Linked DNA regions of Posidoniimonas corsicana. The protein of the gene in region 1 binds, or shares a complex with, the protein of each later gene. Links are inferred from orthologs where the notes say so. Each region holds a gene or a part of one and is shown on either strand. Other genes may lie near its edges. The genes, in order: KOR34_RS06495 and uvrB.

Region 1 (10,131 bases):
TGCGCGTTCGCCAAGTCGGCGACGCCTACCAGCACTGCGGCTGCGACGAGGCTGCGGAGCAGGACGACTCGAGATGGCATAGTTCGGGCTCGTGGCATGGTGAAGACGTTCTTTCTCATATACTGATGTAACCCCTAAACCACCTGCTGGGCAACCAATTACTGAGCCGACTTGAGCATTTGGAAGCAGATTAGTTCTGCGCCAATTGCGTCGGTTGTAGCGGTTGGCGCCGGTCGCGGCGGGCCTGGCGCGGCGTCGCCCGTAAGTGTAGGGGGAGCAGAGGTCGCGGTGTTGAAAGACTCCTGGCCGCCCCGCGAGTTGGGGGGCCTTAACCGCCGTGCAGAACGGGGTTGCGCCTCGGCGGCCGCCTCAAGCGGGCCCGCCGCATGCACGCGACAATCCTTTGCCGGGTTCCTGTACGAAATCCAGGCGCGATGGTTCGCGCCGGCGCTGCTCGTGCCGGTCGTACAGGTCGAACCAAATCTCCCGTGCGTTGGCGCCATGCCTGCCGAAGGCGTGTCGCAGGTCGGCGAGCGTGACCGAGGTCTCATGATCGCGGGTGAGCCGATTGAAGCAGCAGGTCAGGTCGTTGAAGGAAGGGGACAGGCTGGCGAGCGTTGGGAGCCCCGCAGTCGAGTGAGAGGTGGCTACCACCCCCCATCCGCGGCGCCGCCACTGCCGCCGGCGCCAGCAGCTGAGCTGCTCGAAGCTATCAATCAAACAGACCCGGCCCCGCACCGCTGGGTCGGACGGCGGGGCGAAGTCGCGGCCTCCCCTGATCCAGCGCACGGGCGTGCCGAGCGATTCGATTTCGCGACCAATCGCCTTTAGGAGCGTGCTCTTGCCCGAACCGTGCGGTCCGAGGATCTGCCCACGCCAGTCGCTCGACATTAGCTGGGCGACACACGCTTCCACGCTGACGCCGCCGGTGGCTAGGAAGGGCAGCGCGCCGGGGCGGGTCCAGCAGGTGGCGAACGGGTTGCTGTCGCGTGAAGGGATCATCGAGGGCGTTGTCATGTGGCCTCCCTCGGCTCCGGCGGCGCTGTCCTGCCCAAGCGGAACGGCGCCTCGGTGACGTGCGTGCGGTAGCCGCCCAGGTTGAGGCGCACCCGCACGCACCAGCAGATCTTAACGCTGAGTCCATCGTACGAGAGCGGGCTCTCGGGGAGTTGCACCTCGAGTTGAAACGGTGAAGAGAGCCGCGCATCCTCGCCGAGCAGACGCTCGAAGTAGTGCACGTGCAGGTCCTCATCGCCCTTGCCGACCGTACGCCACAGCACCGACACCTCGGCGCTGCGGCATTCGAGCGCGTCCGCGTTGTGGACCGCGCACACCGCACGCAGCGACTCGCCGGCGTTGTACTCACGCCTCGAGTCCGCAAAGCGGATCGACACGTCCGGGTCGGCGATGGGCGGCGCGTTGGTAGATGGCAAAGTGAGGCTCCGGCTAGGCGACCGTCTGCGGCGATGGGGGCGGGGCGGCTTGCACGATCCCCGAAGCCACCGCGGGTGGGAACACGCACACCAAGAAGCTCCGGCGGAAGGACGGCCAGCGGAGCGGCGTCACGCGCACCTCGAGGAACCACCGCACCTCATTGTGCGGGGCCTTGAACGAGTGCATGGCGTCGGCGGGCGTTTGGAAAGAGAACGCCCGCTCGAGCGGCTTGTGGGTGATTACCTCGCCCCGCGGTTCCTGAAGCACCACCTGGCGGTAGACCTCTTGCACGCTGGTGCGGGTGTCGGTGCCCTCGCAGAAGGTCGCGACCTCGTCGCAGACCAGCGAGACCGTGAGCCCGCGGAACTTGAACTGACCCGTTTGGATCATCTGCCCGCGGTAGCTCCCGCCCGGGTAGAACGGGTGGTCGGACACCTCGACGCTCGTCAGCCCGATGCCGGTCGAGGACCGCGCCTCGTGGTACAGCAGCACAACCATGTAGACCCCGCCGATGGCGAGCGGCACGATAGCCAGCAGCAGCGCCCACTGCGGGCGGCCCCTCCAGAACTCCAAGCCGAGCCCCGAAAGGAAGAACACCACCAGCAGGTTCCAGGCCACGCAGATGGTGGCCAGCGTGGCGATCCGCCAGCCCGAGTCGCCCAGCGACGGCAGGCGGTACTTCAGCCGCACGCCGGGGCTGTCGGTAATCTGGGAAGTGTCGGGCAGGCCGGCGCCGACCACCGCGCCGCTGGCGGGGGCGAGCACCGCCTCCAGCCGGCCGGCGCGTTGGGCCACGGACTGCCGCCGCTCGGGCGAGATCCCGGCCCGCAGGAACGAACGCGTCACGCCGACCACGCCGAGCACGATCAGCGAGAACGGGATCAGCGTGACCAGCCACGGCCACCAGCGCCGCCGCTGGGTGAGCGTGACCCGGCTGGTGTCAGCCGGGTCGTACCAGCAGGGCGCCTGGCTGCCGACCTCAAACTTCTGTAGCGTTCGGTCCGAGTCGTTGCGGTGGGGCGAGGGCTCGCCCGCCATCGCCCACACCGGCGGCAGAAACCTGCCCGCCTGCTCGAGTTGCACCCGGCACTCGGGCTGGTACTCCCAGCCCGCCGGGCCGGCCTGCGGGTTGCTCTTCTTGCCGATGATCTCGCAGCGTCCGGGCAGGTAGCCGGACAGGTCCGAGCGGACCTTCCACTCGGGCGCGAGCACGTTCTGCACGTGCAGCCACAGCGCCACGGCGCCCACCGCCAGGAACACGACGTGGTACAGCAGCTCGGCGGCCAGCGCCAGCCGTGGCGATCCGCTGCGTCGGGCGCCCCGCTTCTTCAACCACAGGCGGAATCGGGAACGCATCGGCTTCGCGGAGTCAGTGGGGGCGCCGACGCTATGCGGTCGGCGGCGTTACTTCGCCCTACGCTGCGCCGGCAGGGTCGCGCGGCCGGGGCGGTAGAAACCCACATTCTCCAGCGCCTTGTAGACCTCTTCAAGCGTTTTCTCGCCGAAGTTCGAGATGCTCAGCAGGTCCTCGCGCGTGCAGTGCAGCAGGTCGTGCACGGTGAACACGCCCTTCTCCTCCAGGCAGTTCGTCGTGCGGACCGCCAGGCCGATCTCGGCGGTGCTCATCTCCAGCCGTTCCTTCATCTCTTCCGATTGCGCCTGGGCGCGGTCCATGGGGATACGAGTAGCCATGGCGTGGGGTCCCTCCCATTGTGTGCTGGCGGTCCGGCTGCGGCGGCCGCCGGTGGCGGATTGGGCGATTAGCGGGCCCACTCGTCAGCCTTCGCCCGGGCCGTCTTGACCCGTGGGGCGTGACTCTAGAGACGGGCGATCCGTTGCGCCGATCGCGGGAGTATAGCGAATCAAGGCCAGAAAATGTACGGACTGCGGAAAAAATTCCGGCGGCTTCCCGGCCCCTGCTAGCATCGGGCGCCGGTTGAGCCCCGTCCCCGCGCGGCCCCGCGGCGTTAGAATGGCGTGTTCGCCACCGGCCGCCGACGACCACCAACTGCAGACCGCCTTGGACAAGCTGCTCGAGAACCTGAACGACGCCCAGCGCGAGGCCGTGCTGCACGTCGACGGCCCACTGCTCATCCTCGCGGGCCCGGGTAGTGGGAAGACCCGCGTTGTCACCCACAGGATCGCCCATCTGCTCTCGCGCGGCGTGTACGCGTCGCAGATCCTGGCCCTGACGTTCACCAACAAAGCGGCCCAGGAGATGCGCCGCCGCGTCGAGAACCTGGCGCCCGGACAGCGGGTGTGGGTCAGCACCTTCCACCGCTTCGGCGCCCGGCTTCTGCGCGAGCACGCCGACCTAGTCGGCCTGGGGCAGAGCTTCACGATCTACGACACCTCGGACTCGCGGCAGACGCTCAAGCGGGTGATCGAGGCCGAGAAGATTCCCACGATGCACTACACCGCGGACCGCATCGCCAGCGGGATCAGCTCCGCCAAGAACAAGCTGATCACCGCCGACGAGTACCAGCCCCGCAGCAGCAGCCCGCTGTCGAGCGTCGTGGCCCGTGTGTACCCGGCGTACCAGCAGCGGCTGCTGGCCTCCAGCGCGGTTGACTTCGACGACCTGCTGCTGCACGTCGCGAAGCTGCTGAAGGACAACCCGGAGGTCCGCGCCGAGCTCGACAGCCGCTTCCGCTACGTGCTGGTCGACGAGTACCAGGACACCAACCGCGCGCAGTACGTGATCCTGCGGGCGCTCTCGCTGGACTACCCCAACCTGGCCGCCACGGGCGATCCCGACCAGTCGATCTACGGCTGGCGCGGAGCCGACCTGAACAACATCCTCGACTTCGAGCAGGACTACGGGCAGGCCAAAGTTATCCGGCTGGAGCAAAACTACCGCAGCACCAAGGCCATCCTGCGGGCCGCGGACACGCTCATCGGCCACAACCAGCGGCGCAAGAAGAAGGCCCTGTTCACCGAGAACGACGAGGGCCAGCCTATCCGGCTGGTGACCTACGCCGACCAGGACGCCGAGGCGAACAGCATCGCCCGGCAGATCCAGGACGCGATCGAGTCTGGCGAGCGGAAGGCGAGCGACTTCGCCATCTTCTACCGCATCAACGCGCTGTCGCGGTCGATCGAGCGGGCGCTGCGGGCGCACCGCGTGCCGTTCCAGATGGTGCGGGGGCAGGAGTTCTACCAGCGCAAAGAGATCAAGGACGTGCTGGCCTACTGTCAGCTGATCAACAACCCGAAGGACGACGTCGCTTTCGAGCGGACCGTCAACTCGCCCACGCGGGGCATCGGCAAGAAGACGCTCGAGGCCCTCGGCGATCACGCCTACCGGTACGGCGCCCCGCTGCTCGAGGCGGCCCGCGAGTCGGGCCTGATCGAGGGGCTGGCCAAACGCTCGGCGGCCAAGCTCTCGCAATTCGTCGCATTGATCGACAAGCTCACCGCCCACGCCGGCGGGCCGGTCGAGGAGGTGATCGGCAGCGTGATCTCCGAGTCCGGCTACCGCCAGCGGCTCGTCGACAGCGACGACGAGGAGGACGCCAGCCGGCTGGCCAACATCGAGGAACTGCTGACCGACGCCCGCCAGTTCGACGAGGAGTTTGAAGGCGAGGCCGGGCTCGAGGAGTACCTCGAACGCACCTGGCTCGTCAACGAGACCGACAACTGGGAGGACGACTCTGACAAGGTCACGCTGATGACGCTTCACGCGGCCAAGGGGCTCGAATTCCCCGTGGTGTTCCTGGTCGCCGTGGAGGACGGCATCCTGCCGCACGAGCGGAGCTCGATGGACACCCAGCAGCTTGAGGAGGAACGCCGCCTGGCTTTTGTCGGCATCACCCGCGCTGAAGCGGAGCTGCAGCTCAGCCTGGTGCGGCTGCGCGACTTCCGTGGACAGCGGCGGATGGCGGTGCCCAGCAGCTTCCTGATGGAGATGCCCACCCACGAGATGCAGTCCGACCACGGCAGCGGCTCGCTGGAGGTCGACCCGTGGGAACAGTTCGACCTGCCGCCCGAAGAAGAAGTCTGGGTCGACCCGAACGCGGCGCCGGCGCCCGAGCCGGAGCCGCGGATCTCGGCCGCCATCACCACCGCCGCCGAACTCACCGACCAGACGCCCCGCCCCGCGACAACGCCGAAGGCCTCGCCGGACGACTTCTCGCTCGACATGACCGTGCGGCACCCGGAATACGGGCTCGGCAAGATCAAGTCGCTGAGCGGTTCGGGCAAGCGCCGGGCGGCGACCGTCGAGTTCGCCCTGGCGGGCGAGCGACGCATCGTGCTGGCCCACAGCCCTCTGCAGCCGGTGGGCAACCGGTAACGACCGTGATCCCCACCGCTGGCGGCGCCGCCACGGCGCGGCGATACTCTGTTGCTCCCGCAGCGACACCACCCCGATTGAGACTAGGCGGCGTTTATGGTTGAGAGTCAGTACCTGTTTGCCGCCTGCCAGGCGGGCGCCCAGAACGCGCTCAAGCTGGAGGTGGAACGCCGCGCGCCGGACTGGCGGCTGGCATTCAGCCGGCCCGGGTTCGTCACGTTCAAGGCGCCCTCGCCGATCACCCTGGCCAGCGAGGCGATCCCCCGCATGACCTTCGCCCGCACGCGCGGGCTGTCGCTCGGCAAGGCCAGCGGCAGCGACCAGCTCGACGAGCTCGCCGCGCAGGTGTGGGACAACGAGCAGGTGCGGCAGCTGGTTGCTGATCATGGGCCGGTGGCTCTGCATGTTTGGCGGCGCGACGAGCAGGTGCCCGGAGCGGGCGGCTTCGAGCCCGGCCGCGACGAGCTCAGCGCCCTGGTCCGCACCGGCGTCAGCGCCGCCGCGCCAGAGGGCGCCCTGCACAACCCCCAGACCGCGCCGACCGACGGCGCGGTGCTCGACATCGCGCTGGTGGAGCCGAACGAGTGGTGGTTGGGCGCGCACCAGATGCGCTCGCGGGTCGACCGCTGGCCGGGCGGCACGCCCAGCATCCGCCTGCCCGAGCACGCCGTCAGCCGCGCGTACCTCAAGCTGGAGGAGGCCCTCCGCTGGGCCGCGCTGCCGACCCACGCCGGCGATGTGTGGATCGAGTTGGGCTGCGCCCCGGGCGGCGCCAGCCAGGCGCTGCTGGACCGCGGCATGGGTGTGATTGGCGTCGACCCGGCGGAGGTCGACCCGCTGCTCACCGAGCACCCCGACTTCCTGCACTTCAAGATGCGCGCCGGCGACGTCCGCCGCAGCGAGCTGCAGCCCGCCCGCTGGCTGGCGTGCGACGTGAACGCCGCGCCGCAGTACACACTCGACGCGGTCGAACCGGTGGTCACCCACCCCAGCATCACCATCCGCGGGATGATCCTCACGCTCAAGCTTCCCGACTGGTCGCTCGCCGAGCCCGACGCGCTGGACGAGGTCGTAAAGCGGGTGAAGGGCTGGGGCTACAAGGACGTCCGCCTGCGGCAGCTCGCCTTCAATCGCTGCGAGCTCTGCCTGGCCGCGCTCCGCAGCCGCGGCCAACGCCGCCTGCGGCGGTGAGTTGATCAACGCGTAGAAGCTAAACGATCGGAAGCCCGGGGCAGCTACACCTTTGAGCGCCCCGCGCGCGGGTGCCGGGGGCGCTCCGCGGCAGCCCCCGTGCGCTAGGAAACGGCTACAGGTACATCGCGGGGGCTCCCCTATCGGGAGCGCCCCCGGCGCCCGCGTCGGCTTTCAGACCCGGGTTTTGTCCGATTCGTTTTGTCCAAAAACACGCGCGCAGGGGACAGAACTCACGGCCTATTCCTCCCTAAGTTTCCTGTAAGTGCTTTTAAGTTAGTCGGTTGCGCTAATCTCCCTTGAATTGGCGCGGTCGGGTTTTGTCCGTTTTTGGGCGCGCCGATCGGACAGTATGGCGGCGCCAAATCAGTCAATCTGCAACGGCTCGACGAGCGCGATGGCTCGCTGCGGTCTGGTCTCGCTACGTCGTGGCGTGGCGCCTCCCCGTGTTGGCAGACGAGCATACGAATCCACTGTCCATTAGACCGCGCTGGGTGGCAGGTTTCAGCAACAAACTGAAGGTGGGAAGTGAAGTGAGCGGTCCCGCGGAGAGTCGTTAGAACAACATCGCCACTGGACGGAGAGATAGCGCCGACCCAGCATGGTCGTTGTCCGTCGGGTGGCAGTGGCGCCGTCTCGTCGGCTCGCCAACTCGTCGGCGTCCACCGGGTATGTCAGTAGAGCGAGGGGGTTAGCGGCGAGCGCCGTGCGAACTCACCTTCAACTCACCCCCAATCCTCACCCGCCCGGCTTGCGGAACACGACGCCGCGGTCGACCTGGGTGAAGTCGAGGCCGCGGTACAGGTTGAGCGCCGGCTCGTTGTCCGCCATCACGTGGGCCTCGAGCAACGCCACGCCCCGCTTGCGCAGCGTCTTGAACGCCTCGCCGAGCAGGTACGAGGCCAGCTTCCGCCGCCGCTCGTCTGGCGCGACGTACAGGTCCCGCAGGCCCGCGGTGCGGATGCCCCACCGGGTGGCCAGGGGCTCGATGTCCCAGAACTCGACGCGGGCGAGGGTCTCGTAGGTGCAGCGGGGCGTCAGGCGGAACACCTGCCGCTCGGCGTCGGCCAGCCGGTTGGCGTCCCACCAGTTGTCGACCGTGGGCGAGAAGTTCTGCTGGAACTGCGTCTCACGCTTGAGCAGCCGCTGCTCGCGCGACACGGCGGGGCGGTAGCGGGAGAGCTCGTGGTGCATAACCATCGCCCGGCACGCCACCTCGTAGCCGTTCGACTCGAACGCCTCGGTGGTGAGCCGGTCGGAGTCCAGCACGCCGGACAACTCGCTGCCGCCGTACAGCCCGAGGTAAAAGCCATCGAGCGGGCGCATCCCGCCGCCGTACAGCACCTTGGCGCCGCGCGAGCGGAGGTACTCCTCGCAGGCCCCCAGCAGGTCGGACACCAGCTCCGGCGTGCGGCTGGTGGGCAGCGTCATGAGCATCTGCGTGGCGCCCATCGAGTAGTCGATGTCGGCGCCGTCCTCGGTGGGGCCGAACGCGCCGTGGGCGAAGCCAACGATGCGGTCGTTGCGGCTCGCGACGATCATCCCCTCCGGGTCGAACGTCTGCTTGGAGAACACCATCTGCTCCAGCAGGGCAGACGTGACGGGCTGCACCAGCCCGCGTTGCGGCGGCTGGCGGTTCCATACCTCCGCGATCGCGGGGGGGTCCGAGTTCTTGAAACTGCGCAGTTGGAACAACGCGCTGCCGCGATTGGTGAGGTTACGTCGGGGTACAAGCGGCTTGCTGCCGGACGCTAGCCCGGCGGCTCGAGGCTCACCAGTATCCTATCGCTCTGGACCTTCACCGCAAAGGACGCCTGCCGGATGGTCTGGCTCAGCGTCTGCCGCCCGGTCGCGACGTCGTACTGCCAGCCGTGCCACGGGCAGGTGACCGTGCACCCCGACAGCCGGCCCTTGCCGATCGGCCCGCCCTGGTGCGCGCAGATCCCGTCGATTGCGTGCAGCCGCCCCTCGACGTTGGCGATCGCCACGATCCGGTCGCCCACCACCGCCTCGATCACCGCGCCGGGCGGGACCTGGTCGGCGGGGCCGGCGTCGTGCCAGGTTGAGTCAGGCGTCGGCATCGGGCTGTCCGGCGTTGGTCGCTTCGGCTTGGCGGGACAGGCGCTTGAGCGCCCGCGGCGGCGGGGTTCCTTTCCAGCGTCGATGGACCCACCAGTACTGCTCGGGCGCGCGGAGGATCATCCGCTCGAGCTGCCCGGTGTACCACTCGGTTAGCGCCGGGACCGACCCCAACGCGAACCCCTCGGCCAGCGGGTCGACCTGATCGGCAAGCTCGACCTCGAACTCCAGCGGTCCGCCGATGCGGCGCGTCGCGGTCACCATAGTCGGGGCCTCGTAGCCGAGCGTGAACAACGCCACCGCTTTGTGGGTTGAGGCGGGCTTGCCGAAGAAGTTGACCCAGCAGGCCTTGTCGCCGGCGGCCTGGTCGCCCAGCAGCGTCAGCGTGCCGCCGCCCGACAGCAGCTCCTCGATGGCGTCGCGGCTGCCCTGCTTGGGCAGCATGTGCTGGCCGGTGCGGCCGCGGAAGTCGTTGACGAAGCGGTCTACAAAGCGGTTGTCGAGCGTCCGCGCCACGGTGTGCGACGGGAAGCCGAACAGCCCCAGCATGTAGCCGCCGAACTCGAAGTTGCTGTAGTGGCCGGAGATGACCACCTTCGGCCGGTCGAGCAGCAGAGTCCGGACCACCGGCTCCATCTGCGGCACGCGGCAGTGGCGCCGCCAGGTGGTGCGGTGCACGGCCCGCGGCGCGTGGGCGATCTCGGCGACCATCAGGAACAGGTGCCGCCACATCGCCCGGGCGACGCGGCGGCGCTCGGCGGGCGCAGCCCCGGGCAGCGCGAGGGTCAGGTTCTCGTCCACCAGCCGGCGTCGGAAGCCGAGCACGCCTCCGAACAGGTCGCCGAGCAACGCGGCGCCCCGCTCGCAGACCGACATCGGCAGCGCCTGGATCACGGCGATCACGCACCGCAGCGCCAAGTAGGCGGCGTAGTCGGCGGCGGGTTTGGCGGCGCTCGGCATGGGGCCGATTGTGCCAGAACGCCCGCCGCCGTCGCTAGGCCATCTTGATGACCCGGCCGGTCTTGGCGGACTTGTAGATCGCCTCGATGATCGCGACGCTCTTGCGTCCCTCGTGGCCGTCGACCGCGGGGGTGGTGTCCTTCTGGATCGCCTTGACGAAGTCCTGGATCTGC
Region 2 (10,026 bases), on another replicon or contig:
TGTCGTCGGTGACCGGCAGCTCGTACCGGCCCGCCTGGTCGGTCTTCACGATCTGCCGGCCGTTGCTGACCTTAATCCCCTGCAGCGGCTGCTCGTCGGCGTCGCGGGCGCCGTTGTTGTTGGCGTCCAGGAACACCACCCCGCGGGCCGTATCGTCAGCGCTGGCGGTCGAGGTCGAGGTGAGTGCTAGCAGGCAGGCGAAGAGGGCGGTGGCGCGCATCGGGGGGGCAATCCTAGGAGAGGGTGGCGGGGCCCGTCATGATAGCACGACCACCGGCGCGGTAAATCTTCTCCACGTCGCACCACCGGGGGGCCGCAGGCGGGCCGGTCGGCGTGAGGGTCTGCCCCTTTTCACCAGGGGCCCCCGATTGCTGTATCCGCAAGCGGGCGATGCCGCTAAAACCGCGGCTCGCGCCGACCCGATACGCGCAGAAGCCGACCCCGCACCCGCTAGTCTTGCCCCCGATACCGAGATGCCTGTTGCCCGCTGGGCGCTGTCCTGGCTGATCGCCCTGGCGATCGTGACCCTCCGCGTCACCTGCCGTGTGCGGGTCTACAACGACCCCCGCCCCAAGCTCCGCGACGCGGGCATTCCGTACACCTACTCGGTTCTGCACGCGCATCAGGTGGCGGTAGTGATCAACCGCGAGCCCGGCACCGCGGCCATGGTGTCGCAGTCCAAGGACGGACAACTGCTGATCCCCGCCTTCCGGCTGATGCGGGTGAAGCCGAAGTGCGGCTCCAGCGGCGCCGACGGCAAGGGCGGCCGCGCCGCGCTCCGCGGCCTGGCCGAGAACCTCCGCGCCGGCAAGCCGGCCATCATCGCGGTCGACGGCCCCCGCGGCCCGCGCGGCCGCGTCAACAAGGGTGTGGCCGTGCTGGCCAAGCAGACCGGCTGCGCGGTGATCAACGTGGTCGGCGTGCCCACCAGCCGCTGGACCATCCGCGGCGCGTGGGACCGGTTCCAGGTGCCCAAGCCGTTCAGCACCGTGCACGGCTACTTTGGCGAGCCGCTGTTCTACCAACTGGGCGAGAGCGTCGACGACTTCCGCCAGCGGATCGAAGACCAGCTCAACGCGCTGGAGGCCGAGCACGACCCCCAGGAAGCCGCCGAAGCCGGCGCCGCCACCGCCAAGCGGATCGAGCGCAAACGCCGGGCGGCGTAGCGCTAGCCACGCTGCGGCGTGATATCCGTTAGACTAGCGACCGACGATTGGCAATCGGTCCCTCAACGGATGCTCCATGTTCGGATTCCTCCGCGGCCCCTGCGGCGACGCCGACTACCGCCGGGCGTACGCGCGGTGCTGCCGGTTCCAGCGGCTGTTCTTCGGCGCCCGCACGGCGCCGGTGGTGAGCTACGAGGGCGTGTTCGCGTACCTGCTGTCGCGCGAGGCGCTCGGCAGCGCCCTACTGCCCGAGTCAGAGCCGACCTGCTGCCGGCTGCGTGGGGCGAAGAAGCTCGAGGGCGCCGCCGATGCGCCGCTCGGCGAGTTCGCGGCGGCGTTGGGGATGCTGCTGGCCTCGATCAAGCTGGCGGACGATGTGCGGGACGACCGCTCGCTCGCCGCGCGACTGGCGCTGTCAGTCTGGCGCCGGCCGGTGGACACGGCCCACGCGTACTTCGCGCGCCTCGACCCGGCGGCGCCTGCGCGGTTTCAATCGGTCATCGACCAGCACGTCGCGCTAGAGTCAGCGGGCGGGCCGTGCTCGCTCCCGGCGTTCGCCGCGTCCACGGCCGCGGGGTTCGGCGATGTGTTCTCTCTGTTGGCGGATGCGGCGCCGCGGCTCGTGGCGAGTCGCGAGACCTTCCGGCGTATCGGCAAGTCGGTCGGCGCGGCGATCATCATGGCGGACAGCGCCGCCGACTGGCGCCTCGACCGGCGTCGCCGCCTTCCGAATCCCGTGCGGGACAGCGACGCCGCGGACGAGGCCTACCGCGCGGCTCAGCGTCAGCTTGTAGCGGCCGCCAACTGCCGACCGGAAGCGTCCGGAGAATCGGTCTCGCAACGCGTGCTAAGCGCCGCCATCCAACGCATCGAGTCTCGACGCTGCGCGGCGGGAGCACGAGAACCCCGGCCTCGCTTGCGACCAACGCACCTGGTGAGGGCGGGGGACTGCGACTGCCCGATCGGCGCCTGCGACTGTGGCGGCTGCGATGCCCCCGCTTGCGCCGGCGACGGCCTCGACGCCAACTGCTGCGACCCGAGCTGTTGTATGTGCTGCGATTGCTGGCCGTGGGAGCGGCAGATCAAGAAGGCGGACACCAAGCGTTTCGCGTCGTTCGTGGGGTGCACCGGGGTGGCCAACGGCGACATCGGCCCCTACGGCATGGCGGTGGTGGAGGGGCGGTCTCGGCCGGCAAGAACCGAGGGGCCGCCGATCCCGGGCGGGGCCCAGGTGCTGGTGACCGGCGTCGACGAACTGGGGCTCATTGTGCAGCGTCTGGATTCCGGTCCGGCACAAACCTGACAATTACCCTCCCGCCGCCGAAGCGCTATGATGGAGGTTCGCGAGCCCCCTCCGCCCCCGCCCCTACGCTTCGTCATGCCGCAATTCGAGATCAGCTCCGAGTTCCAGCCCGCCGGGGACCAGCCGGCCGCCATCGAGAAGCTCACCAAGGAGCTCAAGGCGGGCCGCCGGTCGCAGACGCTGATGGGCGTTACCGGCAGCGGCAAGACGTTCACCATGGCGAACGTCATCCAGGAGCTGCAGCGGCCCGCGCTGGTGCTGAGCCACAACAAGACCCTCGCCGCGCAGCTCTACAGCGAGTTCCGCGAGTTCTTCCCGAAGAACGCGGTCAGCTACTTCGTCAGCTACTACGACTACTACCAGCCCGAGGCCTACATCCCCCAGCGGGACATCTACATCGAGAAGGACGCGTCGATCAACGAGGAGATCGACCGCATGCGGCTAGCGACCACCAGCTCGCTCGTCAGCCGGCGCGACGTGATCGTGGTGGCCAGCGTGTCGTGCATCTACGGCTTGGGATCGCCCGACGACTACAAGGAGATGATGGTCGGCCTCACGGTGGGCGACGTCGTGGACCGCGACGAAATGCTCGCCAAGCTGATCGACATACAGTACGAGCGCAACGACCACGACCCGGCCCGCGGCAAGTTCCGCGTGCGGGGCGACTCGATCGAGATCTGGCCCGCCTACGAGGAGTTCGCCTACCGCATCGAGATGTGGGGCGACGAGATCGAGAAGCTGTCGATTATCAACCCAACGAGCGGCGAGGCGGTCGACCAGCTGCAGAGCGTGTACATCTACCCGGCCAAGCACTTCGTGCTGCCCGAGGAGCGGATCGAGAACGCGGTGCAGAGCATCCGCAACGAGCTGACCGGCCGGCTTGAGCTGTTCAAGGAGCAGGGCAAGCTGCTCGAGGCGCAGCGCCTCAACGCCCGCACGCGGTACGACATCGAGATGATGCTCGAGATGGGCTACTGCCCCGGCATCGAGAACTACTCCGGCCCGCTGAGCGGCCGCCCGCCCGGCTCGGCGCCCAACACACTGTTCGACTTCTTCCCGGACGACTACTTGCTGTTCGTCGACGAGAGCCACGCCACGATCCCCCAGGTCGGCGCGATGTACAACGGCGACCGCGCACGGAAGACCACGCTGGTGGAGCACGGCTTCCGGCTGCCCAGCGCCCTGGACAACCGCCCGCTCAAGTTCGACGAGTGGGAGGAGCGGATCAAGCAGGTGGTGTACGTCAGCGCCACGCCGGCCGACTACGAGCTGGAGCAGACCGGCGGCGAGGTGGTGGAGCAGATTGTCCGCCCGACCGGCCTCTTGGACCCGGTGATCGAACTCAGCCCGGCCCGCGGCCAGGTGCCGCACCTGCTGGAGCAGGTCCGCGAGCGGGCGGCCAAGGGCGAGCGGGTGCTGGTCACCACGCTCACCAAACGGCTGGCCGAGGACCTGTCGAGCTACCTCAGCGAGCAGGGCGTGCTGTGCAAGTGGCTGCACTCCGAGCTGGACGCGTTCGAGCGGGTCGAGCTGCTCCGCGACCTGCGGCAGGGCAAATTCGAGGCCCTGGTGGGCGTCAACCTGCTGCGCGAGGGCCTGGACCTGCCGGAGGTGTCGCTGGTGGCGATCCTCGACGCGGACAAGGAGGGCTTCCTGCGGAGTGAGACCTCGCTGATGCAAACCATCGGCCGCGCCGCACGGAACGTCAACAGCAAGGTGATCCTGTACGCCGACAAGGTGACCCGCAGCATGCAGGCCGCCATGGACGAGACCGAGCGCCGCCGCAAGCTGCAGCAGGAGTACAACGAGGCGAACGGCATCACGCCGCAGACGATCATCAAGGCGATCCGCGCCGGCATCGAAACCGAGGCCGCCGCGCACGCTGCCGCGAACGCCGCCGTCGGCCGCTCGGACGATACGCAGTACATCACCGAGGAGTACATCAACGAGCTGGAGAAGGAGATGTACGAGGCGGCCGACCAGATGGAGTTCGAGCGGGCCGCCATCCTCCGCGACCGCATCGACAAGATGCGCGAGAGCATCGGCCAGAGCGTGGCCGCGGTGGAGGACTCGCTGAAGAAGTCCGCCAAGAAGGGCCGCGGCCGCACGAAGAAGGCCAAGGTGCCGCGGCCGAAGAAGGGGGTGTGAGGTTAATGCTTGGTGGCAAGCTCATGCAGCCCGCGCCGCAAGGGGTGGGACTGGCGCAATGGGGTTTCTGCCATACTTCTTCGCTCTATTCTCACGGTTCCTGCTAGCGGTCGACCGCTGTAGGGGTAATAGTGTGGTATTCCCCACAGGGCGGCTATCTCCTATCCACCGCTAATTCTCGTCTCTCATATGGTTGCTCAAAGATTCGGACGGCTTCTTCTGCAGGCAGTTCCAGCGGGGCTGTTCCTGCTGATCTCCACCGGTTGCGGCGGTGGTGCGGAGGAGCGTCTCCCGCGGGACGAAAGCCCGTCAAAACAGCCCAAGAGTTCGGCTGAATACCAGCATCAAACCTCGCCGCCGGGGCCTTCCGCCGCGGCAGTATCGATCATTAGCCACGATCTTCAGGCGGACTTTGTAGAACGCGTTAACGCAGCCTACGCAGCCAAGGATGTCGATGCGTTAAACGACTGCATTGATTGGAGTGGGGTAATGGACGGGGTGCTAACGCGGCTCCCGTTCGATTCCGAGATGGCGGCCGGCATCAGGGTGGGAGCCAATCGGACGCTTAGCTCCGGGCAGGGGTTTGCCGGACAGGTATGTCAGTCGGGCGGGGTGGGATCTCAGTACCGTCTCGTGCGACTCCACACTCGGGATGGCCGCGAGCACGCGCTGTTCAGGCTATCGGGCGGAGATGGTCTGAACTACCACGACTTTCGCCTCTCGCTGCAGAACGGCCGGGTGCTCGCAGACGACATCTACGTTTACATGTCTGGCGAGTACTTGTCAGAGACCATCTACCGTACTCTGCTCCCTGCGGCTCAGCAGTTCTCCAAGAACTGGGTGCAGAAGCTAGCGGGAGGGGATCGGGCGTTCATCGAGAACTTTGAAAAACTGCAAGAGATGAATATCTCGGAACCTGACGGCGCACGCAGAGCCCTGCGGATCTACCGCGAGCTACCCCGTGATATGCAGGAGATCAAGTCGGTGCAGATTCTCCGCTACCACGCCGCTAGCATGGTGGGAAACCGAGAACTGCTGGAGGCATTGGACGACTTCGAGCGCTTGTTCCCCGGTGATCCTGCACTTGCGTTGTTATCGTTGGACGCTTTGGCGATCCGTAAACAGTACGAACAGGCTCTCCAGGCGATTGATGAACTCGACCGGAGCGTCGGCGGCGATCCCTACCTCGATGTGTACAGGTGCTCGATTAACCTGGAGATGGGGGACTTGGAGGCAGCCGAGCGATACGCACGGGAGTTGCTCGAGTTTGATCCTGACAACGCCGAACTCCAGTTCGGACTCGTTTCAGTGCTGCTTGCACAGGAAAACCATGCCGCAGTGCTCGCGGCCCTCCAAGAAATGGATCGGGACTATGGCTACGAATGGGGCGATCTCCGCAACGAGGAAGCGTACGCAAGCTTCGTGGCGTCAGACGAGGGCAAGCAGTGGCTGCGTCAGACCGGTTTCCTGCGGGAACAGGCGGCCGCGCCGTACGCGGAAGCCCCAACATTTCTCGTTTGGTCGGACGCTTCTGGAAAGTTCAACGTGGAAGCCCAGTACGTTGAGTCTGACGACCAGGGCGTTACGCTGCGGAAGCGGAACGGCAAGGTAATTACCGTGCCGCTTGGGCGGCTGAGCGACGCCAGCCGCCAGCAGGCCGCCGAACAGAAAAAAACCGTCCTATCCAATAGTCGCTCTTCCCGCGCGAACGACGACTGACTAGATCCATTGCCGCAGCGTGTCGCCGCCGAGTCTTGGTTGGCCCGCAATTCGCCCCGGAGATCCGCCATGTCGATGCCCACCGACAACCCCAACGCTTACGACTCGCCCGAAACCCAGCCGGAGAAGAAGCCCAAGGGTTGCCTGTTCTACGGCTGCCTGATTGCCGGAATCGGATTTGTGCTGATGCTGTTGCTCCTGGTGGGGGGCGGCGTGGGGGGCTACTTCTTCCTGAAGGGCCAGGTGGACAAGTACACGTCGACCGAGCCGGTGGATATCCCCGTGTCCGAGGCTAGCGAGGAAGAGATCGCCGAGATCCAGGCCCGGGTCGACAGCCTGCAGCAGGCGGTCGAGAACGACGCGCCGGCCGCCGAGAACGAGCTGGTGCTCACCTCAGACGACATCAACGCCCTGATCGCCGGCAACGAGGACCTCAAAGGCCGCGTCTACGTGACGATTGAGAACGGCGAGATCACGGGCGACGTCAGCATCCCGCTCGACGAGGTGCCCATGGGCGCGGGCCGGTTCCTGAACGCCAAGGTGACCCTCGACGCCAGCTACGAGGGCGGCATCCCGATCGTCACCCTCAAGGCGGGCGAGGTGAACGGGCAGCCTCTGCCGCAGCAGTTCATCGACGCCCTGGCCAAAGAGAACCTGGCCAAGGACCTGCTTGACGAGCCTGAAGTGGCGGAGAAGATCCGCAAGTTCGAGAGCATCCGCGTTGAAGGCGACAAACTGATCCTGCGGCTGAAAGAGTCGGAGGATCAAGAAGCCCCCGGCGCCGAAGCCGAAGTAGAGGACGAATCGGCGATGGAGCCAGTGGCGGCCGGAGCCGAGTGAACTCCGCCTTGCCGCTTGTCGGCCTGGACTCAGTTCGCGGTGGGGCAATAGGCCAGAAGGTTGCGTAGTTCCGCTGGGCGGGCTAGCATGCGGTTTCCCCACCCGGGTTATTGGCAGGTAGTTTCGTGGAGTCACGCCATGGTGCGATTCTGTGTTGCTTGGCTGGTTCTCTTAGGTCTTGGTTCCCAGAGCGTGCGAGGCGTAACAATCCCAGGCGCGTTCAACGACGGCCTGCTCTCATACGTCTACAACTCCGCGACCGGGGAACTCGGGATTGAGACCGACGGCAATCATGTCGGTCTGATCTACGTTAAGTCAGAAAGTCGGTCGTTGGCGCCAGACGTCGCACGGCTTCCTCCAGGACTGTTCCCGACGGCTAGTGCGAAGCATATCGGGGTCGTTACGAACCCTGCAACCGGGTTCTATCTGGATATGAGCTATTCGTTCGGGGCGGTCCTGGATGCTGGGCTGTCGGAGGACTGGTTGCTCAATGACCTGAAACTGCACTGGACCGGCGGCTTCGGCACACCCACCCGGCCCGCCGACTTGATATACGCGACCCCTGAGCAGTACGACTCGGTCTTTACCTATCGGGAGACCGTTCCAGATCTAGTTTACTACAGCAGTGATCCCAATACACCCTACGATCCACCAACCGATCCACCAACCGATCCACCAACCGATCCACCAACCGATCCACCAACCGATCCACCAACCGATCCACCAACCGATCCACCAACCAATCCACCAACCAATCCACCAACCAATCCACCAACCAATCCACCAACCAATCCTCGTGACCCAAGTGGACAGGTCGAATTCCAGTACGATTCCCTTTCAGGTGAAGTAACGCTGGTACCGAATGGGAACGCAGTCGGACTGATCGATCTGCAGTCGCAAAGCGGGGTTTTTCGCTTCGAGGACGCTACACTTCCGGGGGGGCTGTTTCCTGTCGACACAGATTACCGAGTCTCCGTAGTCGTGAATGCAGGGTCTGGCGTAATCATTGACGACGACTATTCGCTGGGTCGAATCGTCCCGCCAGGGCTGCCCTTGGAATTCCTTGAGAATGATTTGACTTTGGTCTGGAGCAGTGGGTTTGGAACGCCAAACCTCTCGGCGTCTTTCGCCGTCAAGCAACTGGCGCCTGAGCCAACTGCTGCCGCGCTTGCTTGCACACTTGTCGCCGCCGCAGGTTTCGGCCGAAGGAAACCGTAGGCACTTCTTGGCCGTAGCGGACTTGGCGTATCGCGATCGGCGGAGGACGGTAGTGACAAACCTTCCGTGCTTGGTGCAACTCTGAGGATGCCAGCTTGATGCCGATTGCTCCTGCCGAATACCAGTCGCGCCTGGCCAAGGCCCAGCGACTGCTCGTCGAGCACGACCTCGACGCCCTGCTGCTGCCGGCGGGCACGAGCCTGCGGTATTTCACCGGCGTGGGGTGGGGGCTGAGCGAACGGTTCCTCGGCTTGCTCCTCCCGCGGGAGGGCGAGCCGGTCTACGTCGCGCCCGCGTTCGAAGAGCCGAAGGTGCGGGAGCTGATCTCGATCGAAGGCCCGCTGCAGGTGTGGGAGGAGCACGAGAGCCCGTTTGAGCTGCTCGCCGGGCTGCTGAAGGAGCAGGGCGCCGGGCGGCTGGCGGTCGAGGGCACGACGCCGTTCTTCATGACGGACGCGCTCCGCACGTCTGCGCCGGGCGTCCAACTGGCCGACGCTGCGCCCGTGGTCGACGGCTGCCGGATGCAGAAGTCGGCGGCGGAGATTGCGATTATTGAGCACGCCATGGGCGTCACGCTCGACATCCACCGCCGAGTGCGCGAACGCCTCAATGAAGGGATGACCAACACCGAGATTGTCCGCTGGATGGACGCCGAGCACCGGGCCGCGGGCGCCGACGACGGTTCCACGTTCGCGATCGTGGCCTTCGGCGAATCGACCGCGTACCCGCACGGACCCAAGGGCGAGCAACGCCTGCGCGAGGGCCAGATCGTGCTGGTCGACACCGGCTGCACCTTCGAGGGGTACCACTCCGACCTGACGCGGACCTACGTGTTTGGCGAGCCGACCGCGCGACACCGCGAGGTCTGGGAGATCGAGCACGAGGCTCAGGCCGCCGCATTTGCCGCAGCGCAGCCGGGCGCCCCGTGCGAGGCGGTCGACGCGGCCGCCCGGGCGGTGATCGAGCGGCATGGCCTCGGCCCAGGCTACCAGACGCCCGGCCTGCCGCACCGCACGGGTCACGGGCTGGGGATGGACATCCACGAGGCGCCCTACCTGGTCCGCGGCAACCAGACGCCGCTGGCAGAGGGGATGATCGCCAGCATCGAGCCGATGATCTGCGTCTACGGCGAGCTGGGCGTGCGGCTGGAGGATCACTTCGTTGTGACGCCCGATGGCCCCCGCTGGCTGTCGCGGCCGTCCGAGTCGATCGACCGCCCGTTCGAGTAGCCGTGGCGCCTGATCGGCAGCGCATGAAAAAAGCCGGCGGTCCTTTCGGACCGCCGGCTCTTATCAACTAGCCGATCCCTCGCTGGCGAGGACTAGCGGCGGCGACGGCCAACCAGGCCGCAGGCCGCCAGGCCGGCCAGGCACAGAGCGGCCGGCTCGGGGACGGCGCTCATGTCGGCGTAGGTCGTGCCGACGCGGATCTCGTCGATCACCATCTGACCAGCGGGACGCCCGCTGCTCTCGTTGCCGACGAACGGGCGGATGAAGTCGAGACCCGAGAAGTCAACGACGCCGACCGACGAAGCGAGGGCGTTCATGATGTCGGGCTCGACGTTCGGATCGGGGTCAAGCCACAGGTAGGCGTCGTCCGGGGTGTTGATGTCACCGTGATGGTCGAGCCGCA

The links.
Region 2: the proteins of KOR34_RS06495 (region 1) and uvrB are in contact, whole or in part, in a crystal structure (PDB 7EGT), measured with the Thermus thermophilus proteins. The link is inferred for Posidoniimonas corsicana from one-to-one orthologs. Residues at the interface, in WP_096412145.1 of Thermus thermophilus: His654, Arg656, Phe657, Gln666, Asp668, Glu669, Lys680, Arg681, Leu682, Ser683, Lys685, Tyr686, Ala687; in WP_096411307.1 of Thermus thermophilus: Glu23, Leu25, Arg26, Asp27, Gly28, Glu29, Arg30, Phe31, Arg55, Glu326, Asp327, Phe328, Glu379, Ser382, Gln383, His398, Gly400, Arg401.

Annotation. Positions count from the first base shown.
Region 1 is NZ_SIHJ01000001.1:1,670,425-1,680,555, forward strand. What follows is about bases 3,058-6,067. They hold KOR34_RS06495 (ATP-dependent helicase), read left to right. Parts: upstream 3,058-3,406; coding sequence 3,407-5,728; downstream 5,729-6,067. Other genes in these bases: KOR34_RS06490 (DNA-directed RNA polymerase subunit alpha C-terminal domain-containing protein), read right to left, coding at 3,058-3,126; KOR34_RS06500 (SAM-dependent methyltransferase), read left to right, coding at 5,825-6,067. In the rest of the region: KOR34_RS06470 (hypothetical protein), read right to left, coding at 1-80; KOR34_RS06475 (ATP-binding cassette domain-containing protein), read right to left, coding at 370-1,002; KOR34_RS06480 (hypothetical protein), read right to left, coding at 1,014-1,433; KOR34_RS06485 (hypothetical protein), read right to left, coding at 1,447-2,790; more of KOR34_RS06490, read right to left, coding at 2,839-3,057; more of KOR34_RS06500, read left to right, coding at 6,068-6,919; KOR34_RS06505 (GNAT family N-acetyltransferase), read right to left, coding at 7,658-8,614; KOR34_RS06510 (Rieske (2Fe-2S) protein), read right to left, coding at 8,671-9,000; KOR34_RS06515 (lysophospholipid acyltransferase family protein), read right to left, coding at 8,987-9,958; KOR34_RS06520 (Gfo/Idh/MocA family protein), read right to left, coding at 9,993-10,131. UniProt on the Escherichia coli protein: A helicase with DNA-dependent ATPase activity. Unwinds DNA duplexes with 3'-5' polarity. Translocates on single-stranded DNA with 3'-5' polarity. Initiates unwinding more efficiently from a nicked substrate than double-stranded DNA.
Region 2 is NZ_SIHJ01000005.1:48,418-58,443, reverse strand. The notes cover bases 2,176-5,080. They hold uvrB (excinuclease ABC subunit UvrB), read left to right. Parts: upstream 2,176-2,544; coding sequence 2,545-4,617; downstream 4,618-5,080. Other genes in these bases: KOR34_RS23440 (SHD1 domain-containing protein), read left to right, coding at 4,807-5,080; KOR34_RS23450 (NfeD family protein), read left to right, coding at 2,176-2,469. In the rest of the region: KOR34_RS23460 (calcineurin-like phosphoesterase C-terminal domain-containing protein), read right to left, coding at 1-220; KOR34_RS23455 (lysophospholipid acyltransferase family protein), read left to right, coding at 474-1,166; more of KOR34_RS23450, read left to right, coding at 1,243-2,175; more of KOR34_RS23440, read left to right, coding at 5,081-6,336; KOR34_RS23435 (hypothetical protein), read left to right, coding at 6,406-7,176; KOR34_RS23430 (hypothetical protein), read left to right, coding at 7,315-8,394; KOR34_RS23425 (M24 family metallopeptidase), read left to right, coding at 8,493-9,623; KOR34_RS23420 (PEP-CTERM sorting domain-containing protein), read right to left, coding at 9,716-10,026. UniProt on the Escherichia coli protein: The UvrABC repair system catalyzes the recognition and processing of DNA lesions. A damage recognition complex composed of 2 UvrA and 2 UvrB subunits scans DNA for abnormalities.